One region of the Ralstonia sp. SA306 genome, then DNA from elsewhere that is predicted to be linked to it. Evidence: predicted binding sites of a transcription regulator. Region 1 holds the regulator's gene; each other region holds the start of a gene.
What was found. Region 1 encodes LexA, which represses DNA repair genes until DNA is damaged. Its sites were predicted from a motif close to ACTGTATNNNNATACAGT; they were not measured.
Positions count from the first base shown of each region.

Region 2: the regulator LexA is predicted to act here: its motif matches at 1,917-1,934, upstream of imuA (translesion DNA synthesis-associated protein ImuA).
Region 3: the regulator LexA is predicted to act here: its motif matches at 3,652-3,669, upstream of recA (recombinase RecA).

Region 1 is NZ_CP096451.1:1,710,173-1,715,687, reverse strand. It holds gene M1D44_RS08245 (dipeptidase) at 1-1,594, shown strand, start outside; gene M1D44_RS08240 (cupin domain-containing protein) at 1,611-1,922, shown strand; gene M1D44_RS08235 (hypothetical protein) at 2,264-2,449, opposite strand; gene lexA (transcriptional repressor LexA) at 2,569-3,219, opposite strand; gene M1D44_RS08225 (ferredoxin--NADP reductase) at 3,474-4,250, shown strand; gene M1D44_RS08220 (asparaginase) at 4,387-5,379, shown strand; gene rpsF (30S ribosomal protein S6) at 5,473-5,515, shown strand, end outside.
Region 2 is NZ_CP096452.1:738,760-744,274, forward strand. It holds rRNA gene M1D44_RS19960 (23S ribosomal RNA) at 1-1,408, shown strand, start outside; rRNA gene rrf (5S ribosomal RNA) at 1,526-1,638, shown strand; gene imuA (translesion DNA synthesis-associated protein ImuA) at 1,962-2,918, shown strand; gene M1D44_RS19975 (Y-family DNA polymerase) at 2,851-4,431, shown strand; gene M1D44_RS19980 (error-prone DNA polymerase) at 4,439-5,515, shown strand, end outside.
Region 3 is NZ_CP096451.1:2,455,840-2,461,354, forward strand. It holds gene sucC (ADP-forming succinate--CoA ligase subunit beta) at 1-883, opposite strand, end outside; gene M1D44_RS11745 (DUF2889 domain-containing protein) at 950-1,576, opposite strand; gene recX (recombination regulator RecX) at 1,864-2,343, opposite strand; gene recA (recombinase RecA) at 2,440-3,498, opposite strand; gene M1D44_RS11760 (response regulator) at 3,764-4,474, shown strand; gene M1D44_RS11765 (sensor histidine kinase) at 4,467-5,515, shown strand, end outside.

The DNA.
Region 1 (5,515 bases):
GGCTGACCTGAGCAGTTTTCTAGCGGCAGCCGCCAAGGCTGATCCGCAAGTTGCAGGTAGCGTCGCCGCGTACCAGAAGAAGGCCGCGCTCACTGGCGATGACCTCATCAACATCGGGCGTCTGCTGGGTCTGTACAACCGCCTGCACAACCAGCAGGCGGTGATCGCCTCGATCGAGAAGATGGTCGCGCTGCCGACGGTGCGTGACGACAAAATTCCGCAGTACGAAAACCCCGCCATCGTTGCGTTCGGCAAGCTGGTCGAGGGCATGGCGCGCGACTTCGGCCTGAAATATCGCAACGTCGACAACCGCGTATTTGAAGTCACGCTGCCCGGCACCGGCTCGGATGAATTCGGCATCCTGACGCACGCCGATGTCGTACCCGCAAAGCCCGAAGAATGGGTGCTCGGCGACGGCACCAAGCTCGATCCGTTCAAGGTCACGCGCGTTGGCAATCTGCTGTACGGCCGCGGCACGATTGACGACAAGGGCTCGATTGCCGCCGCCATGTACGCCATGAAAACGGTCAAGGACAGCGGCATGCCGCTCGCGCGCACGATTCGTCTGATGATCGAAACCACCGAAGAAACCGGTGGCGATGGCATGAAGTACTACCGCGAGCACACGCAATTGCCCGCGTACAACATCGTGCTCGACAGCAAATACCCGGCGGTGGTCGCCGAGAAAGGCACTGGCGCGCTGAAGGTGTTTTTCCCTGCGCAGGCCGGCGATGCAGCGCATACGGCCATCGTTTCGATGACGGGTGCGGCGTCGGCCAGCTCCGTCCCGCAGACGGCCACCGCTACGCTTAAAGGCGGGGATCTGGGCGTGGCGGCCGCCGCGCTCGACGCCAAGCGCGACGCGTTCGTGAACAGCTTGGCCGCACAGGGCAAGTTTGCGATCGACATCACGCGCACCGCGGACAGCATCGTCGTGAAGGTGACCGGCACGTCGGCGCACGGCTCGCGCCCGGAGGAAGGCGTTAACCCGCTGCCGCGTCTGGCGCTGTTCCTGCGAGCAGCCGATCTCGGTCTGGCGGACAACGCTTACGCTCACGCTGTGCGCTACCTCACCGACCTTTACGGCACCGACTACCTCGGCAACACCATGGGCCTCGCCTACAAGGACGACTTCATGGGTCCGCTCACCATCTCGCCTACGGTGATCGGCGACAAGAATGGCCGCGTGGAGGTGACCGCCAACGTGCGCATGCCGCGCGGCAAAACGCCCGACGCGCTGCGCGGTGAGATCGCCGGCAAGATCAACGCATGGGCCAACGCCAACCATGTCGCCCTTGAGATCAACCACGAGCAAGGCAACTGGATGGCGCGCGATCCGAAGGGGGCATGGCTGTCGACGCTGCTCAACATCTACGGAGACACCACGGGCCTCGACGCCAAGCCCGTGCCGACCGCCGGCAGTACAACCGCCAAGCTGATGCCGAACGCCATCAACTTCGGCCCCGCCATGCCCGGCAAGAAATACACCGCGCACAACGCCAACGAGTACAAGGAAGTGCCGGACCTCGACCTCGATATGCAGATGTTCACCGAGATGCTGGTACGTATCGGCAATCTGCAGTCGATGCAGTAACCGCCGGAGGATCGCCATGAACATCATCCGCGCCAAGTCGTTCACTGCCGAGCGTGCCTGGGGCGCGCTCGATATTGCCAACATGAGCGGCATTACGACGCGCTTGCATTGGACCGACGAGCCTTATCGCTGGCATGTGAACGATGGCGAAGAGGTGTTTGTGGTGCTCGACGGCACGGTCGACATGCATTACCGCGAAGCCGGCGAAGAGAAGGTCGCGACGCTGGAGCCCGGCGACATCTTCTTCGCCGGTGTCGGCTGCGAGCATGTGGCGCACCCACGCGGTGAGGCAAGAATTCTCGTCGTCGAGAAAGCCGGGAGCGTTTAGCGGCTCGCCAGCCGATTGCGAAAAAAAAGCCCGCAATGTGCGGGCTTCGAATTCAGCGATCTCATTGCCCCTGAGGGCACTGGCAATACTACTGTCACGTACGCCAAACAACATCCGGGTAAACGTCCGTTTTGCTGACGGAACATCGCCGAATGTGCCGCTGCAGCAACTTGCGAACAGAAAAAAACAGCCCGCTCAGATGGCGGGCCGAAAATCAGTTGAAGAAAGCCCTGTCCTCAGGGCAGGGCAAGTGTATGAAATCAGTTGCGGCGGCAGCATTGGGGTATGCCCTGATCGGCCGCTGGAGCGCGTTTCATCGCCCCTCATCGTCCTTCTTTTCCTCAGCAGTTTTCGGCGCCAGCGGTACGTGAAGCGACCGGAATCGCATCCAGCATGCGGCAGATGGCGGCCATGCTGCCGACCATCGTACGGCGCTGCTCCCCCTGATAGATGCGCACGCCCTGGGTTTGGCGGAAGGGCACCGGCTGTACCGGACGGCGGCGGGAAGACATCGATCCGAGTCGCATGGCAGACCTCGTGAGTTCGGGTGGAAAAGCGAGAGGCAAGACTCCGCCCTGGCGAGCCGATGGCTCACCTCCAGGTTGGATCAAACAGCGAAGGTTTGGCGCTGAGATGCGCCGGAGACTTACGGGGCAGCAGGCCGGATCAGACCGACGGCCAGGCCCTCCAGGTGAAACTCATCACGATCCAGATCGACGTGGATCGGTTCGAAATCCGGGTTCTCGGCAATCAACTCGACATGCCGGCCCTTGCGCTGGAAGCGCTTGACCGTGACATCGTCGCCAAGTCGAGCAACAACGATCTTGCCGTTGGTGGCTTCGGCGGCGCGCTGCACGGCCAGCAGATCGCCATCCAGAATGCCGGCGTCGCGCATGCTCATGCCTCGCACCTTCAGCAGAAAATCGGGCTGCGCAGAAAACAGCGACGGATCCACCTGATACTGGCGATCAATGTGTTCTGCAGCCAGGATGGGGCTACCGGCGGCTACGCGGCCAACCAGTGGCAGCGTCAATTGCATCAACCCCATCGAGGGCAGCGAGAACTGATGCTGCGCCGTGTTGCCTGCTGCCCGCAGCCGAATGCCGCGCGAGGCGCCGGGCGTCAGCTCGATCACGCCCTTGCGTGCCAGCGCGCGCAGGTGTTCCTCGGCCGCATTCGGCGATGAGAAGCCGAACTCTGCGGCAATCTCGGCGCGCGTTGGCGGAAAGCCCGTGCGCTGGATCGTCTGGCTGATCAGGTCGTAAATCTGCTGTTGGCGAGAGGTGAGGGCGGCCATTGGCGTACTGTATATTTGAACAGGTGCTGTGATTTTATACAGTGACGCAGGAAGCGCAAGTGATTTTGTTGTGATGTGTTGCGTGAGCGCCCGGCCCTTATGACCGGCGTCAAAACCTATGCGACTGGTTAGAAGCTTATGCGCAATCCATGCAGGCGCGGCCGTGGGGAATCGCATAAAATCAAGGCCTTGACCGATTTTTTGCACCGCCACATAGCCCGATTGAGCCTCGTTGGGCTGGCCCGAACGTCACCATGTCCGCCTTCAATCAAGAGACCGTTCTGAGCGTCCATCATTGGAACGACTCGCTATTCAGCTTCAAGACCACGCGTGATCAGGCGCTGCGCTTCCATAACGGCCACTTCGTCATGATCGGGCTGGAGGTCGAGGGCAAGCCGCTGATGCGCGCCTACAGCATTGCCAGCCCGAACTACGAAGAGCACCTCGAGTTCTTTAGCATCAAGGTGCAGAACGGTCCGCTGACGTCGCGGCTGCAGCATCTGAAGGTGGGCGACAAGCTGCTGGTGAGCAAGAAGCCGGTCGGCACGCTTGTGCTGGATGACCTGCTGCCCGGCAAGAACCTGTATCTGTTCGGGACCGGCACCGGCCTCGCGCCTTTCATGAGCATCATCCAAGACCCGGACACCTACGAGCGCTTCGAGAAGGTCGTGCTGCTGCACGGTGTGCGCCAAGTGAGCGAGCTGGCCTATGCCGACTTCATCACCCGCGAATTGCCGAATAACGAGTTCTTCGGCGATCAGGTGCGCGAGAAGCTGATCTACTACCCGACCGTCACGCGCGAGCCGTTCCGCAACATGGGGCGTCTGACTGACCTCGTCGATAGCGGCAAGCTGTCTGCCGACATCGGCCTGCCTCCGATGGATCCGGCAGTGGATCGCGCCATGATCTGCGGCAGCCCGGCCATGCTGGAAGACACTTGCAAGCTGCTCGATGCCCGGGGTTTCAAGATCTCGCCGCGCATGGGCGAAGCCGGTGACTACGTGATCGAGCGCGCTTTCGTCGAGAAATAATCGACGTTGCTTCCGCAGCAAACGCCGGCCTGTGAGCCGGCGTTTTGTTTTCGGGGCGCCCAGGGCAATCCCGCGTCGGCAAAGGCGGGGCGGGCGGATACAATGCGCGCCTTGCCCACAACGCATGTCTGCAACGATGTCCTTGCCTACCATCGCCATCCTCGCTACCGGCGGCACGATCGCCGGCTCCGCTGACGACGCTGGCTCCGCCGCGCGCTACCGCGCAGGCGCCGTCCCCATCGATCAACTGCTCGCGGCCAGCAAACTTGGTTTAGAGCGCCTCGCCAACGTGCGCGCCGAGCAGGTCGCCCAGATCGACAGCAAGGATCTGACGTTCGAGGTATGGGAAAAACTGGTTGCGCGCATCCGTCACTGGATCGACGTCGAGCGTGTGGACGGCGTGGTCATCACGCACGGTACCGACACGCTGGAGGAAACCGCGATGCTGCTGCACCTGACGCAGCAGACCGATACCCCGATCGTCCTGACGGCGGCGATGCGGCCGTCGACGTCGCTGTCGGCGGATGGTCCGCTGAATTTGCTGAACGCGGTACGGCTCGCGGCCAATCCGTCTGCGCGCGGGCGTGGCGTGTTGGTGGCGCTCAACCAGCGCGTGCATGCCGCTCGCGATGTGCAGAAGAGTCACACTTACGCGGTGGAGGCTTTTGTCTCGCCGGATACGGGGGCGCTGGGTTTCGTGCTCGACACGCAGGTGCAGTTTCAGCGTGCCGGGCAGCGTGTAGCCGCGGCAGACGTGTTGCCGATGCCGCCAGCGGGGCAGTGGCCATGGGTTGAGGTTGTGGCGAGCTATGCGCAACCCGATGCACGTGTGGTCGATGCCCTGGTTGCCGCTGGCGTAAAGGGGCTGGTGATTGCCGCAACTGGCGCAGGCTCGATTCACGCCAATCTTGAGGCCGCGCTGAACCGGGCGAGTCAGCAGGGCGTTTTCGTGCTGCGTTCCACGCGTACCGGGGCTGGCTTGGTGCCCGCGCAACCTGGTGGAGAGCGCTGGGCCTCGAGCGGCTCGCTTAACCCATATAAGGCGCGTGTGCTGTTGACGTTGCTTCTGGCCTCAGGGCGCGCCCAGGCAGAAGTTGCCTCCCTGCAGCAAGTCATTGATCGATATTGAAAAAATCTCCAAGGCCTGCGTATAATGGCAGGCTAACCAACCTTGCTGCACCGGAGTGTGACGCCCGGGCGGCTTAATCCACAAGGAGCGTCAATGCGTCATTACGAAATCGTATTCATCGTCCATCCGGACCAGA
Region 2 (5,515 bases), on a different replicon from region 1:
GCACTTAGGCAAATCCGGGTGCGTGATTCAAGGGTGTGGGGCGAGCGACTTTAGGTCGCGAAGCAATTGGAAGTGGTTCCAAGAAAAGCCTCTAAGCTTCAGTCATACGAGACCGTACCGCAAACCGACACAGGTGGGCGAGATGAGTATTCTAAGGCGCTTGAGAGAACTCGGGAGAAGGAACTCGGCAAATTGGTACCGTAACTTCGGGATAAGGTACGCCCTTGTAGTTTGACTGGCTCGCGCCAGAAGGACGAAGGGGTTGCAATAAAATGGTGGCTGCGACTGTTTAATAAAAACACAGCACTCTGCAAACACGAAAGTGGACGTATAGGGTGTGACGCCTGCCCGGTGCCGGAAGATTAAATGATGGGGTGCAAGCTCTTGATTGAAGTCCCGGTAAACGGCGGCCGTAACTATAACGGTCCTAAGGTAGCGAAATTCCTTGTCGGGTAAGTTCCGACCTGCACGAATGGCGTAACGATGGCCACACTGTCTCCTCCCGAGACTCAGCGAAGTTGAAGTGTTTGTGATGATGCAATCTCCCCGCGGCTAGACGGAAAGACCCCATGAACCTTTACTGTAGCTTTGCATTGGACTTTGAACCGATCTGTGTAGGATAGGTGGGAGGCTTTGAAACCGGGACGCTAGTTTCGGTGGAGCCGACCTTGAAATACCACCCTGGTTTGTTTGAGGTTCTAACCTTGGCCCGTGAATCCGGGTCGGGGACAGTGCATGGTAGGCAGTTTGACTGGGGCGGTCTCCTCCCAAAGTGTAACGGAGGAGTTCGAAGGTACGCTTGGTACGGTCGGACATCGTACCTAAAGTGCAATGGCAAAAGCGTGCTTAACTGCGAGACCGACAAGTCGAGCAGGTGCGAAAGCAGGACATAGTGATCCGGTGGTTCTGTATGGAAGGGCCATCGCTCAACGGATAAAAGGTACTCTGGGGATAACAGGCTGATACCGCCCAAGAGTTCATATCGACGGCGGTGTTTGGCACCTCGATGTCGGCTCATCTCATCCTGGGGCTGTAGCCGGTCCCAAGGGTATGGCTGTTCGCCATTTAAAGAGGTACGTGAGCTGGGTTTAAAACGTCGTGAGACAGTTTGGTCCCTATCTGCCGTGGGCGTTGGAATCTTGACGGGGGCTGCTCCTAGTACGAGAGGACCGGAGTGGACGTACCGCTGGTGTACCTGTTGTCTCGCCAGAGGCATCGCAGGGTAGCTATGTACGGAAGAGATAACCGCTGAAAGCATCTAAGCGGGAAACTTGCCTGAAGATGAGGATTCCCTGGAGACTTGATCTCCCTGAAGGGTCGTTCGAGACCAGGACGTTGATAGGCTGGGTGTGGAAGCGCAGTAATGCGTTCAGCTAACCAGTACTAATTGCCCGTGCGGCTTGATCCTATAACCGGTATGTTTCCGGCTGGGTCCGCCTTGTGCCTGATACACACAACTCACAACCCAAAATCTACATTCCCATATTGGTCCCGTTGACCTCGTCAACGTGACGACAAGTCATAGCCTGGTGACCATAGCGAGTCGGTACCACCCCTTCCCATCCCGAACAGGACCGTGAAACGACTCCGCGCCGATGATAGTGCGGATTCCCGTGTGAAAGTAGGTCATCGCCAGGCTCTCCCATACAACACCCCAGCTCTACCTTAGAGCTGGGGTGTTTGCCTTTGCGCGATCGGCTCGCACCCGGCTTGCTGCATTGATCCGCCAGACAGATCCCAGCAACACTCCCCTCCGCCTCTCCCCAAAAACAAAACGCCTCCCAACGGAGACGTCCGCGGCATCCCCTGCAAGACTGATTAGCTTCGTGAGTTTCTCGACTCCAGTGCTTCGAGGCTGCTATCGCCCTCTTGCAACGCACACGCAAAACTAAACCGCGTTGAAGGAAAGCTGTGATACTGTATATTTATACAGTATTCGTCGGCTTGCTTTGGCGTTTCCCATGTTTGCGTTGTCCCCGTCTCTTTTTATCGCCGAAGATGTGGCGGAGTGCCCTGTTCCTGCTGGACGCGCGGTGTCAGGGTTGCGTTCGCCTGTGCCGAAAGCCTCGACGGTGCCATCACCTGAAACGCTACATCCGGCATTGTGGAGCGCAGGCCGTCTGGCGCGAAGCGACGGGCGCGTTTTGACCACTGGGTATGACTCGCTGAATGCCGAATTGCCCGGTGGTGGCTGGCCCCTCGGCGGATTGATCGAGCTGCTGTGCCCGCAATCCGGTATTGGTGAATGCCGGTTGCTGCGTCCGGCATTGTCTACGCTGTGCACGGGCGCAGGGCGCATCGCGCTGATTGCTCCGCCGCATCTGCCGAATGCAGTGAGGCTGGTGGGCTGGGATTTCTCTCCTGAACAAATCGTCTGGGTGCGCGCTGACAAGCCGGCTGATCTTCTGTGGGCAGCCGAGCAGGTTCTACGCTGCAAGGCTTTCGATGGTGTGCTGATCTGGCTTAACCGGGCACGCCCAGGAGAGTTGCGCAGGCTGCAAGTGTTGGCCCAGGCGGGAGAGAGCGCCATCTGGGTGTTCCGGCCGGCTCAGGCGCAGCGTGAGTCGTCGCCGGCGGTGCTGCGGCTGGGGCTGGAGCCGGCTGGCGCCGATGCGCTGTCCATCCTCTTCCACAAGCGGCGTGGGCCGTTGCGTGAATCTCCGTTGCTGCTGCCGTTGGCGGATCCGCTTCGGGCCGGTCGCGCTTCCGTGCGTCCGTTGCCTGTGCCGTTGGTAGAGCCGTTCATCATGGATCCGGCCACGGCGAAATTGCTGGCCGCGCTTTCGTCTCCTTCGTCTTCTGTTGCGTTCAACGCTTTGTCGGACGTTTCCGATCATCACACTTCCGATCATGCCGTTCTGGATCGCGGTGCATCTGCCCCGTCTCCCACTCGACGCGCTTCGACCCCGATGGTCTGACCCGGCCGCGCTGCCTTTGCCGGTCGTCGTGCTGGAGCAGGGGCGCGTGGTGTCGGCCAATCGCTTGGCGATGCGCGAAGGCGTACATGCAGGCCTGCGCCAGGCGGGCGCGCAGGCGTTGGTACCGCATGCTGTACAGCTTGATCGTGACGTGTCGGCCGAGGCACGGTTGCTGCAATCGCTGGCGCTGGCGCTGCTGGCATTCACGCCGCATGTCACGTTGGATGTGGTGGATGAGGCGACGGTGTTGTTGGAGGTCAAGGCCAGCTTGCGCTTGTTCGGCGGACATCGTGCGCTGTGTCGGGCGGTGAAGTATTGCGCGGTTCGGTTGGGCGCCATGCCGCAGCTTGGCACCGGACCGACGGCACGCGGTGCGGCATGGCTTGCCAGTGCGCAACCGATGCCGGTACGTGGCCGTCGCACGGCAGTACGTCAAGGGCGTGTGCGGAGGGCGGTGCGGCAGAAGCGGTTGTCGGCGTTGCTTGATCAATTGCCGGTCGATGCGGTGGCGCGACTCACGCGGCCCGATTGGCTTGAAGGCCTCGGCTGCCGCACACTGGCCGATTTGCGCGAGTTGCCGCGTAGCGGCCTGCGGCGGCGCTGCGGGCCGTTGCTGGTGGATACGCTCGACGCCGCTTATGGCAACGGGCACGAGAGTTTCACGTGGTTTACCGCCCCGTTGCGCTTCGATGTGCCGCTGGAATTGCCAGGCCGTATCGATAACGCGGAAGGTGTGCTGGCGGCCTCGGAGCAATTGTTGTTGCAGTTGGTCGGCTGGCTGTCGGCGCTTCAGTTGGGCGCCAAGACGTATCGACTCACGCTGGAGCACGAACGCCGGCGCGGCCGGAGCAGTGAGGATGCCGCTTCGTCCACGCCGGTGGAGATCGCGCTGGCACAGCCGGTTCGCACGCTGGCGCACTTGTCGCGGGTGCTGCATGAGCGCGTGCATCGGCTCACGCTGATCGCCCCGGTGGTCGAACTGCGCCTGACGGTGACCGACGCTACGCCGCTCGCGCCGCCTACGGAATCGTTGTTTCCCGAACCCGGTGGTCGCGCTGAAGATGCTGCATATCTGATCGACACGCTGATCGCCCGGCTGGGTGCTGAGAACGTGCGTCATCCGCAGCCGTGTGCCGATCATCGTCCTGAGCGCGCCAACCACTGGGTCGAGGTGAATGCTGCAACCACCGCGCAGAGCCGTGCTGCCGCGCGACAAGCATTGGCGCAGTGGCACGCTCAGCAGCCGGAGCGCCCGCTGTGGCTGCTGGAGAAGCCGATTCCGCTGCTGACTCGTCAGCACTATCCGTATTACCGCGGGCTGTTGCGGCTGGTGTCGATGCCCGAGCGCATTGAATCCGGCTGGTGGGACGACGACCTCATCAAGCGCGATTACTTCATCGTCGAGGGAGAAAAAGGCGAGCGTTACTGGGTGTATCGCGAGCGCGTTTCTGCAAGCAAGGCCAACGCGGGAGATGAGGACGCCCGCTGGTATCTGCACGGCTTGTTCGGTTAAGCACGTCATGACTTCGACCACGCCACTCCCTGTTCTGCCCGACTATGCCGAGCTGCATTGCATCAGCAACTTCACGTTCCTGACCGGCGCGTCGCATCCGCACGAACTGGTGGAGCGCGCCAAGCTGTATGGTTATCAAGCGCTGGCGCTGACCGACGAATGCTCTGTGGCGGGCACCGCGAGAGCGCTTGTGGCTTCCAGGGAACACGAACTGAAGCTCATCATCGGCAGCCGCTTTACGGTGCGCAATGCCGATGGCGAACCCTGGCTGCGGCTGGTGCTGCTGGCGCAGAACATCGAGGGTTACGGCAACCTGAGCGAGATCATTACGCACGCGCGGCTGGCAGCACCCAAGGGCGAATACCGCTTGCTGGCTGACGATTTGGCCGCGCCCCAAGGTGAGCTCGCTCACCTGCGCGGCGTGCCCGATTGCCTGGCGATTCTGCTGCCTGATTACGATCCCGACCCGCAGCAACTGCTGGCTCAGGCGTGGTGGTGCCAACGCGTGTTTGGTGATCGGCTATCGATTGCGCTGGAGTTGCCGCTACGGCACGCGGATGACCGCCATCGCGGCATGGTCGCGGCGGTGTCGGAGCAGATCGATGTGCCCATGGTCGCGACCGGCGGCGTGCAGATGCACACGCGCCAACGCAAGCCGCTGCACGACGTGCTGACCGCCATCCGTTTGTCCAAGCCGCTTGCTGAATGCGGCCTGGAACTTGCACCCAGCGCTGAACAAGCGATGCGCACGCGCATGCAGCTCGCGTTTCTCTATCAAGGCAAGCGCGGTGCCAAGATCCTGCGCCGGACGGTGGAGTTGGCGGCGTTGTGCAATTTTTCCCTCGACGAGATCGAGTACGAATATCCGAGCGAAGTCGTGCCTGCAGGTATGACGCCGGCCGAATACCTGCGCGCGGAAACGTTCGCCGGTGCCGCAAAGCGTTATCCAAACGGGGTGCCGAAGAAGGTGCGAGCGCAAATTCAGGAGGAACTCGGACTAATTGCCGAACTGGGTTACGAGCCGTTCTTCCTGACCGTCTATGACGTGGTGAAGTTTGCGCGCAGCCAGGGAATTCTCTGCCAG
Region 3 (5,515 bases), 750 kb from region 1:
TGGTGGCACCGCCGCCCACGTCGAGGAAGTTGGCCGGCTCGCCGCCGAACAGCTTGATGGTGTCCATCGTGGCCATAGCCAGACCGGCGCCGTTCACCAGGCAGCCGATGTTGCCGTCGAGCGAGATGTAGGCCAGGTCGAACTTCGAGGCTTCGATTTCGGCCGGGTCTTCTTCATCCAGATCGCGGTACGCCACGATTTCCGGGTGACGGAACAGCGCGTTCGAGTCGAAGTTGAACTTGGCGTCCAGCGCGATGACCTTGCCGTCGCCGGTCAGGATCAGCGGGTTGATTTCAGCTTGCGAAGCATCGGTTTCCCAGAATGCCTTGTACAGGCCCTGCAGGGCTTGGCGGGCTTGCGGCACGCTCGCGTCGGGCACGCCGATCTTGCGGGCGATGTCGTCAGCCTGGGCGTCTTGCAGGCCAGCTTGCGGATCGATCAGCAGCGTGTGGATCTTTTCCGGGTGCGATTCGGCGACTTCTTCGATGTCCATGCCGCCTTCGCTCGAGGCCATCAGCGCGACCTGCTGCGAGACACGGTCCACCACCAGCGACACGTACAGTTCCTTCTTGATGTCCGCGCCTTCTTCGATCAACAGGCGCTTGACCAGCTTGCCCTCCGGACCGGTCTGGTGCGTCACCAGCGTCATGCCCAGGATGCTGCTGGCGTATTCCTTGACCTGCTCCATGCTCTTGGCAACCTTCACGCCGCCGCCCTTGCCACGGCCACCCGCATGAATCTGTGCCTTCACGACCCACACCGGGCCGCCCAGGGTTTCTGCGGCCTTGATAGCCTCGTCGACCGAGAAGGCCGGGATGCCGCGCGGAACCGGCACATTGTATTTGCGCAGGATTTCCTTGCCTTGGTACTCATGGATATTCATGCGTGTTTCCTTTGCTAGGCAGAGTGAGTGTGATGAGTATTGAAAACGCGAACAGCGCGGTGCCCTTCAGGACGAGGGCTCAGGCGACAGTTCGGTGGGTGGCGGTTGGATCTTGGCTTCGGGCTGGTATGCAAACCAGCGCGGGTAATGCTTGCGGACCACCTCGCCCTCAAGATGCAGGGCATGGCAGCCGTGGAGTTGATAAGGCGGCTTTTCGCCAGGCTCGACAGGCCGGAGGTCGGTAGAGTTATCACGCACCGGGAAAACGTCGCCCGCGAAGGCCTGGATGGCGGCGGTCGGCAGCACACCACACAGCTCGGTCAGGTGCGTACAGCCCGCCACGCCGCCGAGTCTCTCACGCGAGGCCTTTCGAAATCCCTTCATCAGGTTCAGGCCGATGAGCTTCCGGTAGGCGGGGCTAATCGTGTCGCAATGTGTGGGGTACGGCACCCAGTCGGAACACGCTTCGGCATCCACGACGTTCATGCGGGTATCGATCGTCACGCGCAGCCACAGGTCATGCAGCGGCTGGCCCTCGGGGCGCACGCCGCCGCTGGCCAGGGGGATGTCACGTGGTTTTGTGTCGGTCAGGCGCGCTTCGATGTCCCACAGGCCGTCTTCCCGCAAATAGGCCTCCACCGTGATAGCACGGCGGTGGCGCATGACGCGCGGGACAGGGGCAGACAGAGGCATGGACCAGACAGACCGATAGGACCGATGGAGGCGGCGCACGCGGATCTCGCGCATCGCCCACGGGACATATGCAGCAGCGCATCAGCCGCCACACACGAACACTACCGTCCGGCAATTGAGATGAAGGACGGTACCAAAGACTCGAATTTTAACACGTCGTCACGACCAGACTGGTCGCGTGCTGCAACGCAGTGTGAAAGCGGTTGCAACAACCGGGAAAGGTGCAACCGACACGATCCGCACACAAGAGAATTGTTCGGCGCGAATTGTGGCGAGATCGGCGGCGTTCAGGCGGGTTCGTCGCCATCTTCCAGCAGTTCTTGCGCCCCTGCGATGATGCGCGACACCACAGAACGGGAGAATCCACGCGCCATCATGTATCGCACCTGCTTGGCACGTTCGGCCAAGTCGGCCGGTGGGCGGCCGAAGCGTTTTTCCCACAGGGCTTTGGCCCGGGCTGCTTCCGTGCTTTGCAGTTGCGCCTTGACCTCGCCCAGCGTCTCTGCGCCAAGCTGATGCGTCTTCAACTCCTGCATCAAGCGCGCTGTACCGTAGCGGCCCGCGCGGCGGTGCACCATGCTTTCAGCAAAGCGCGTGTTGGAGAGCCAGTTTTCGCCTTCCAGCCAATCCAGCAGCGCGTCGACCTCCTCGGCAGACTCGGCGTGCGGCACCAACTTACGGCGCAGTTCGACGCGGCTGTGCTCGCGCCGAGACAGATAGCCCAGCGCGCGTGCTTTCAGCGATAACGGTGGGCGCGGCAACGGCATACGGTTTCAGGCTCAAAAAGAAAACGCCCACCGTTGGGGGACGGCAGGCGTATGAAGCTCGATAGAGCCGTCGATCTGCGCCGACGGCCAACCCAATTACTCTTCTCCGACGGTCTCGGCCACTGCGACGGCGCCCATCGGCGTCACGCCCAGTGCTTCGCGGACCTTGTTCTCGATGTCGCGGGCGAGGTCGGGGTTCTCGCGCAGATATTCACGGCAGTTGTCACGGCCTTGGCCGATGCGCTCGCCGCCGTAGCTGTACCAGGCGCCGGACTTCTCAACGATCTTGGCTTCCACGCCGAGGTCGATGATTTCGCCCTCGCGCGACACGCCCTGACCGTAAAGGATGTCGAAGATGGCTTCGCGGAACGGCGGCGCCACCTTGTTCTTGACGACCTTGACCTTGGTCTCGTTGCCGACCACCTCGTCGCCCTTCTTGATCGAGCCGATGCGGCGGATGTCCAGACGCACCGAAGCGTAGAACTTGAGTGCGTTACCACCCGTGGTGGTTTCCGGCGAGCCGAACATCACGCCGATCTTCATGCGGATCTGGTTGATGAAGATGACCATGCAATTGGTCTTCTTGATGGTGCCGGTCAGCTTGCGCAGTGCCTGGCTCATCAGGCGGGCCTGCAGGCCGGGCAACGCGTCGCCCATTTCGCCTTCAATTTCAGCCTTTGGCACCAGAGCAGCCACCGAGTCGATGACGATCAGATCAACCGAGCCCGACCGAACCAGCGCGTCGGCAATTTCCAGAGCTTGTTCACCCGTGTCCGGTTGGGAGATCAGCAGGTCCGGCACGCTCACGCCAATCTTGTCGGCATAAGTGACGTCTAGAGCATGTTCCGCATCGATGAAGGCGCAAGTGCCGCCCAGCTTCTGCATCTCGGCAACCACCTGCAGTGTCAGGGTAGTTTTACCCGACGATTCCGGACCGTAGATTTCCACTACGCGGCCGCGCGGCAAACCACCAACGCCCAGCGCCACGTCCAACCCCAACGAACCTGTCGACACGACTTGGACCGGCTCGACCTCGGCGTCGCCCATCTTCATGATGGAGCCCTTGCCGAACTGCTTTTCGATCTGCGCGAGCGCGGCAGCCAGCGCCTTCTGCTTTTCTGCGCTCATTGCGGCTGCCTTCTTACCGTCTTCCATGGTCGTCCTTCGTGCAAATTGGTGTATAAATGGGCCGCAAGGGCTTGCGATTCCAGCGGTTGCCTGCAATAACGGGCCGCAGCGTGATTGCCCCGACACGACCCATTCCATGACTTTAGCGCCGCCAAGACTACAGCACCGCGAATTCGGAGTACTGTATAAAAAACCAGTGGTTTTGACAAGTCTCCAGAACACATGTCGCGCGAAAACAATGTAGCGGGCGGGATGGGCAAGACATCTTGCCCGGCATCGCGGGGAGACACGCATGCGCATCCTGATTGCCGAAGACGACGCCACGCTGGCTGACGGGCTCACACGCTCGCTACGCCAAGCGGGTTATGCCGTCGACCAAGCCTCCGATGGGGCGACTGCCGACGCGGCGCTGTCCGCGCAAACGGCCCAAACCTATGACCTGCTGATTCTCGACGTGGGCCTGCCGCGTATGTCCGGGCTGGAGGTCCTCAAGCGCCTGCGCTCGCGCGGGGCGATGCTGCCGGTGCTGATACTGACCGCCGCCGACAGTGTGGAAGAACGCGTCAAGGGACTGGACCTTGGTGCCGACGATTACATGGCCAAGCCCTTCGCGCTGTCCGAACTGGAAGCACGCGTGCGTGCGCTGGTGCGCCGGGGCACGGGCGGTGGCGCCACGCTCGTTCGCCATGGGCCGCTGGCGTTCGATCAGGTCGGCCGCATTGCCTATATCCATGATCAGGTGGTGGAACTGTCGGCGCGTGAGATCGGGCTGCTGGAGATTCTGCTGGCGCGCGTCGGCCGCCTGGTGTCGAAGGAGCAACTGGTCGACCACCTGTGCGGCTGGGGCGAAGAGGTCAGCAACAACGCCATCGAGGTCTACATCCACCGGCTGCGCAAAAAAATTGAGGTGGAAGGTATCCGCATCGCCACCGTGCGCGGGCTGGGCTATTGCTTGGAACGCATGGCCACCCCGACGACCACCGCAACGGCTGCCCATGGGTGATCGGCTGGCCTGGCCGTGGCGTCGGCATCGCGCGTCGCTGCGCGAACGTGACGACGCGGCGCCCGAGGCCGGGGGCCCCGATGACGGGGGCGACCTCACCGACACCCTCCCCCACCTCGAAGACGACGCCACGCGGCCCGTCGCCCGATCCCTCTTCGGCGAAATTCTCGACTGGATGCTAGCGCCGCTGCTGTTGCTGTGGCCGATGAGCATTGCGGTGACGTACCTGGTGGCCAAGTCGATTGCGAATGCGCCATACGACCGCGCGCTGGAATCGAGCGCGATCGTGCTCAGCCAGCAACTGCGCGAGGTGAATGGGCGCGTGACACTGCAACTGCCGATCTCGGCGCGCGAGATTTTGCGCGCGGACGAAACCGACAACATCTACTACCAAGTGCTCGGCACGAACGGCGAGTTTGTCTCCGGTGACCGCGACCTCCCGCTGCCGCCCGAGGAAGACGCCAACGCCGGTGGCCTCGTGCAGCTGCGCGACGACCACATCCACGGCGCTGAGATTCGCGTTGCCTATACGTTCGTGCAGCGGCCAGGCTCCGGCGACAAACCTGCGCTGGTGCAGGTGGCGGAAACGCTCGACAAGCGCGCGCAACTCGCGAACGAAATCATCAAGGGCGTGATCCTGCCGCAGTTCGTGATCCTGCCGTTGGCGGTGATCCTGGTGTGGTTTGGCCTCACGCGCGGGCTGGCGCCGCTCAACGCGATTCAGGAGCGCATCCGCGCGCGTAACCCGGGCGACACCAGCCCTATCGACGAAGGCGCCGCGCCGCAGGAGCTGACGCCGCTGGTGGCGTCGTTCAATGACCTGCTCGGGCGGCTGGAGCAATCGGTGCACACGCAGAAGCGCTTCATCGCAGACGCCGCGCATCAGATGAAGACGCCGCTGGCGGGTCTGCGCATGCAGGCAGAGCTGGCACAGCGCGAACAATCGCCCGATGAGCTGCGCCGCACGCTCGCGCATATCGCCGACAGCTCGGATCGCACCGCGCACCTCGTGAAGCAGCTGCTTTCGCTGGCGCGCATGGA